2 linked regions of the Actinoalloteichus fjordicus genome follow. The protein of the gene in region 2 interacts with the protein of the main gene of each other region in a pairwise test. Links are inferred from orthologs where the notes say so. Each region holds a gene or a part of one and is shown on either strand. Other genes may lie near its edges. The genes, in order: ndk and UA74_RS25905.

Region 1 (3,098 bases), 4.3 Mb from region 2 along the record:
AGCAGGGCCGCGACGGCGAGGAAGGCCACGCCGGAGAAGGTGAGGCGCAGCATGATCCACAGCAGCTTCCCGCAGGCGATCTGCTCCGGGCTGATCGGCGTCGCGGTCACCGCCCAGAAGTTCTTCTGCCACTTGAAGCCGGACAGGACGGGATAGGTGGCCTCGCCCGCCGCGGTCTGCACGGCACCCACCACGAGCATCGCTGGCGCCAGGTACACCAGGTAGTCCAGGCCTCGGGTGGCCTCGCTCGGCTCGACGAGCGCTCCCATGCCCATGCCCATCGCCACCAGGAACAGCACCGGCAGCAGCACGCTGGAGATCAGCGTGGCGCGCCAGTTCAGCCGGTACCAGATCCACTGGCCCTCCAGAACCAGCAGGACCGAGGGGACGAAGCCCGATGCCCGGCCGGTGGAGGCTCTGGCCGTCGGCGGTGCGGCGTCCGAGGTTCGCGTCGTCATCGTCAGTCCACCAGCGTTCGTCCGGTCAGCCGGAGGAAGACGTCCTCCAGCGTGCTTCTGCGGACCAGACTCGACAGCGGCTCCACGTCGCGCCGGTGCACGGCGGCCAGCGACGCCTCGCCGTCGGCGGTGTAGAGCAGCACCCGGTCGGGCAGCACCTCGATGCGATCGGCGGTGTCGGCCACCAGGGGGGCGTACTGCTGCACCTCGCCGGGCGGGAACCGCAGTTCCAGGACCTCCCGGGTGCAGTAGTCCCTGATCAGCTCACGTGGTGAGCCCTCGGCGGCGATCCGGCCGCCGTCCATCACCACCAGCCGGTCGCAGAGCTGTTCGGCCTCGTCCATGTAGTGCGTGGTGATGATGAGCGTGACCCCGGCCTGCTTCAGCCGGAACAGTCGATCCCACAGCACGTGTCTGGCCTGCGGATCAAGCCCGGTCGTCGGCTCGTCCAACAACAGGACCTCGGGATCGTTGACCAGCGACCGTGCGATCGTGAGCCTGCGCTTCATCCCGCCGGACAGCGGTTCGACCTTGTCGGCGGCGCGGTCGGCAAGCTGGGCGAAGTCGAGCAGCTCCACGGCCTTCTCCCGCACGGCCGCGCGGGAGAGCCCGAAGTACCGGCCGTAGACCTGGAGGTTCTCCCGGACCGACAGTTCGAGGTCGAGGTTGTCCTGTTGGGGAACGACGCCGAGCCTGGCCCGGATCTTCGGGCCGTCGACGGCGGGGTCCATGCCGAGCACCCGCAGCTCGCCACCGGTGCGCGGGGAGACACAGGCGATCATCCGCATCGTCGAGGACTTGCCCGCGCCGTTGGGACCGAGGAAGCCGAAGGCCTCCCCGGCTCGCACGGCCACGTCGATCCCCCTGACGGCCTCGAAATCGCCGAACCGCTTGGTCAGGCCCTCCGCATGCACCAGGAAGCCGTTCATCGTCACGAGAGTGAAGGGTATGCCTCGACTCCGACAGAAGAAACCGAATTCGACGGTTCTCGGCCTGTGCGAAGGAGACGCGACGGCCGAACGACCGGTCGAACGGAGATCGACGGCGGAAGAGGGTCTGCCGGCCGACGGGCCTCGACCCGCCTGTGGAGCGGCATCGATGACGAACGGTCGATCGGCCCCGAGGTCAGGGCCGATCGACCCGGAGATCAGATGTTCGGGAACCAGAGCTTGATCTCGCGCTCGGCCGACTCCGGCGAGTCGGAGCCGTGGACCAGATTCGACTCCGTCTCCAGCGCGAGGTCGCCGCGCAGCGTGCCGGGGGTGGCCTTCTCGACCGGGTCGGTGCCGCCCGCAAGCTGCCGGAACGCCGGGATCGCCCTCGGGCCCTCGACGACCAGGGCCACCACGGGGCCGGAGGTGATGAAGTCGAGCAGCGATCCGAAGAACGGCTTGCCGTCGTGCTCGGCGTAGTGCTGCTCGGCGAGGTCACGGGTGACCACTCGCAGTTCGAGTGCGGCAAGGCGCAGGCCCTTGCGCTCGATGCGGGACACGACCTCGCCGACGAGGCCCCGTGCCACGCCGTCGGGCTTGACCAGGACCAGGGTGCGCTCGCTCACGGCCGCTCTCTCTCCTTGACGTCGGCCGACCCGGACGGTCGGCGTCGAGTGACGGCGGGTCTGCCGTCCGTTTCGTCTGAAAGCCTAGTCACGTACCGACGGGTGATCATCATCAGTCCGGCGGCGGCTGCTGGCTGGGCAGCCTGCCCTCGTCCATCCGGCGGGCGACGTCGAGCTTGAACCACACCAGCGCCGCCCACACCAGGGCGAACAGCACCCCGGGGATCAGTAGGAACGGCTCGACCAGCCCGGCGGCCAGCAGCAGGCCCTGGAGGCTGAGCGCCGCCGTCAGTCCCCAGCTGCGGCCCTGGACGCCCGAGGCGAGGAGCAGGAGCACGACGAGCACCAGGACGAAGGTCCAGCCGAGGCTGCCCGCCCCGTCGCCGAGGCGGCCGACGACCAGCAACGCGAGGGCGACGACGATCGCCTCCAGCACCAGCGCCCCCGCCAGCACACCGCGCAGCCCCTTCCAGGGGTCCACGGCGGGCGGCGGCACTGCCCCGGGCTGCTCGGCGGCGCCTTCGGTGGTCCCGGCCGCGCCTGCGGCCCGCTGCGCTGTGCCTGCCTGCACCGCATCGGGACCGGTCACGTCATCGCTCATTCCGGCTTCCTCCCGAAGAAGGCACGGGCCTCTCCTGCGGTCACGACGGATCCGGTGGCGACCACGCCCCGGCCCGCGGCTGGTTCGTCGGGGTCGTCGGTCTCGGCGGACATCCGCAGGGCCGTCTCCAGGGCCTCCCCCAGCGCCGGGGTCACCGTCACCCGCGACTCACCGAAGAGGCTGACCGCCAGCTCACCCAGTGCCTCGGCGGACAGCGCCCTCGGGGACGAGTTCTGGGTGACGACGAAGTGATCGACGACCGGCCCCAGCTCGGTGAGGATTCCGGCGGCGTCCTTGTCGCCGAGCACGCTCACCACGCCCACCAGCCGGTCGAAGGCGAACTCGGCGGCGATGGCCTCGCGCAGCGCCGTGGCGCCGTGTGGATTGTGCGCCGCGTCGACGAGGACGGTCGGCGCGGACCGGACCGGTTCGAGCCTGCCGGGGCTGTGCACTTCGGCGAACCCCTCCCGGATGACCTCGA
Region 2 (3,087 bases):
TGAGGAAGCCGTATCAGGCGGCCCCGCCCCCGATCCCTGCCCTGCCGGGCCTGGGCGGCGGACGAGATGTGCTCCTCGGAGCCGCGCGGCGGGCCGCCAGGATGCCGACGGCCTGCGGCCCGGTCCTTGAGTTGATCCGCCGGTTCGGCGGCACGAGAAGGCCTACCTGGGTGCGCTGGGGGGTGCGGCGACACGCCCAGGCCCGAAGAGCGGACGGTGTCCTTGGCCACGCCCTTGCTGATGACCTCGTTCACCATGCTTTCCTCGTGAGCCGAGACTCGGATAGGTGAGGGACAGGAGGCGGAGGTGACCGAGACGACGGTGGCCGAGGTGCTGGCCGAGCTGGCCGCGCTCGAGGACCCTCGGGCCCGCAAGGTGAACGAGAGACACGGTGACGATCACGGCGTGAACCTCGGCAGGCTGCGCGCGCTCGCGAAGCGGCTGAAGACGCAGCAGGAGCTCGCCCTCGAGCTCTGGAGGACGGCGGACACCTCGGCGAGGCTGCTGGCACTCCTGATCTGCCGCCCGAAGGCCTTCGAGCGTGACGAGCTGGACGTCATGTTGCGTGAGGCGCGCACCCCGAAGGTGCAAGGCTGGCTGGTGAACTACGTGGTGAAGAAGAACCCGCACGCCGAACGACTACGCCTGGCCTGGTCCGGAGATCCGGACCCGGTGATCGCGAGTGCAGGGTGGGAGCTGACCACCGAGCGCGTGGTCAAGAAGCCCGAGGGCCTCGACCTCGCAGAACTGCTCGACGTCATCGAGGCGGCGATGAAGGACGCGCCTGCTCGGCTGCAGTGGGCGATGAACCACTGCCTGGCTCAGATCGGGATCGAGCACGCCGAGCACCGCGCCCGCGCCATCGAGATCGGTGAGCGCCTAGAGGTGCTCAAGGACTATCCGACGCCGCCGAACTGCACGTCTCCGTTCGCGCCTACCTGGATCACCGAGATGGTGCGTCGACAGCGGGACGGGTAGAAGCGTCCGTTCGGCTGCGGTTCCGAGCGCCCGCATCCGACCGCGCGCTGATCGACCCAGCGTGCATCGCCCGGACGCGAACCCGCTCCGGCGAAGGATGCTCCGCTCACCCGGCGATCCGTCGCAGGCGCACGAGGGGAATCCGGGCCGGGTCGGCGAGGGGCGACCAGGCAGCCGAGAAGCACGCCACCGACCAGCCGGTCACGCCCGGCCGGTCGACCGCCTCGACCGTTCGGTCGCCTCAGGGCAGCTTCCAGTCGACCGGCTGACCGCCCTGCTGTTCCAACAGCGCGTTGGCTCGGCTGAACGGCCGCGAGCCGAAGAAGCCGCCGCGCGCCGCCATCGGGCTCGGATGCGCGGACTCGATGCAGGGGACCCCCGGCATCATCGGCGCCAGGTTGCGGGCGTTGCGGCCCCACAGGATCGCAACCAGCGGGCCGCCCCGCGCAGCCAGCGCCTTGATGGCCTGCTCGGTGACCGCCTCCCAGCCCTTGCCCTTGTGCGAGTCGGACTTGCCGGTCTGCAGGGTGAGGACCCGGTTCAGCAGCAGGACGCCGTGATCCGCCCACGGGGTCAGATCGCCGGTGGAGGGCTTCGGGTGGCCGAGGTCGTCCGAGTACTCGGTGAAGATGTTGACCAGACTCGGCGGCAGCGGCCGCACCTCGGGGGCCACCGAGAAGCTGAAGCCGACGGCATGGCCCGGCCTCGGATAGGGATCCTGGCCGACGATCAGCACTCGGACCTCGTCGAACGGCTGGGTGAAGGCACGCAGGACGTGCTGCCCCGCAGGCAGGTACGTGCGGCCCTCCGCGATCTCGGCGCGCAGGAAGTCCCCCATGCGCGTGATCTGCTCGGCCACCGGCTCCATCGCCTTGGCCCAGCCGGGCTCCATGATTTCCGTCAAAGGACGTGCGGTCACGGAAAGCGACAATAGCGAGCCCTGCCGACACGTGATCGAGTAGCCCCATCGGCGTTCGCTCCCGCCGGAAGTGGCGCATCGTGCTCGCCTCGCCGCGGCCGACCGAGATCCACCTCCACGAAGGGGACGACGAACGACCAGCGGCATCGGCTCGCGCCGAACGTGGTTCTCGGTGGCAGGCTGCGGTGGGATCAAGGCCTGCTCGGATCGAGCGGCCCGACCCGGTCGTCCGTCATGACGGACGGGTCCGGGGTGGCCGCCCGGCGGCGACCACGCCGGAGCGGAGATTCCAGCGGCGGCACCGCCACCGACTCGCCTGCGGTTAGTCGAGGACCGCGATGGCCTCGACCTCCACCAGGAGGTCAGGCTCGGCCAGCGCCGCGACCCCGACGAGCGTGGCGGCAGGCGGGGTCGGCGTGCGACCCAGCTTCGCGAGGGCTCGCTCGATCCCCGCCACCAGCAGGGGCATCTTGTCAGGGGTCCAGTCCACGACGTAGACGGTGATCTTCGCCAGGTCGTCGAGGGTGCCGCCGACCGCCGCCAGCGCGGTGGCGACGTTGAGGTAGCACTGTTCGAGCTGGGCGGCGAAGTCGCCTTCGCCGACGCGGCCCCCCTCCGCGTCGCGGGCGACCTGGCCCGAGACGAACACCGTCCTCGATCCCGTAGCGACCGCCACCTGCCGATAGACGTCGACCTGCGGCAGCCCCTCGGGGTTCACCAGGGTGATGGCCATGCTGATCTCCTTCTCGCGCGAGCGGCGTGGATTCACAACCCGGTAACTATAGCAATGCAATGCTATGTAATCTGCCCGCATGGCCAGGACGAAGGATCCGGCGGTCCGCACCCTGCTGATCGAACGGGCCGCACACATGCTCCGGGTCCGGGAGCCCATCACCCTGCGCTCGCTGGTGGCAGGCACGGGCGTGTCGACGATGGCCGTCTACACCTACTTCGGCGGCATGGACGGCATGTGGAAGGCCCTTCGGCAAGAGGGCTTCACCCGCCTGGCGGCCCGATTCGCGGCGACGGCCGCCTCCGACGATCCGGTCGAGGACCTGACCGGCCTGATCGCCGCCTATCTCGGCAACGCCTTGGACCACTCCGATCTGTACCGGGTCATGTTCGACGCGAACTTCGACCTCGAAGACCTCGCGGCGGCGGACGCGACGTTGGAGTACCTGGTCCAGGCC

Evidence for each region.
Region 1: the proteins of UA74_RS25905 (region 2) and ndk interact in binary tests that used the Escherichia coli proteins (3 or more experiments, as listed by UniProt). The link is inferred for Actinoalloteichus fjordicus from one-to-one orthologs.

What each region holds. Positions count from the first base shown.
Region 1 is NZ_CP016076.1:1,811,848-1,814,945, reverse strand. What follows is about bases 312-3,098. They hold ndk (nucleoside-diphosphate kinase), read right to left. Parts: upstream 2,017-3,098; coding sequence 1,606-2,016; downstream 312-1,605. Other genes in these bases: folC (bifunctional tetrahydrofolate synthase/dihydrofolate synthase), read right to left, coding at 2,614-3,098; UA74_RS08230 (DUF4233 domain-containing protein), read right to left, coding at 2,129-2,617; UA74_RS08240 (ABC transporter ATP-binding protein), read right to left, coding at 461-1,387; UA74_RS08245 (ABC transporter permease), read right to left, coding at 312-458. Also shown: more of UA74_RS08245, read right to left, coding at 1-311. UniProt on the Escherichia coli protein: Major role in the synthesis of nucleoside triphosphates other than ATP. The ATP gamma phosphate is transferred to the NDP beta phosphate via a ping-pong mechanism, using a phosphorylated active-site intermediate.
Region 2 is NZ_CP016076.1:6,074,445-6,077,531, forward strand. What follows is about bases 59-2,834. They hold UA74_RS25905 (uracil-DNA glycosylase), read right to left. Parts: upstream 1,898-2,834; coding sequence 1,220-1,897; downstream 59-1,219. Other genes in these bases: UA74_RS25900 (DNA alkylation repair protein), read left to right, coding at 307-978; UA74_RS25910 (RidA family protein), read right to left, coding at 2,220-2,630; UA74_RS25915 (TetR/AcrR family transcriptional regulator), read left to right, coding at 2,710-2,834. Outside these bases: more of UA74_RS25915, read left to right, coding at 2,835-3,087. UniProt on the Escherichia coli protein: Excises uracil residues from the DNA which can arise as a result of misincorporation of dUMP residues by DNA polymerase or due to deamination of cytosine.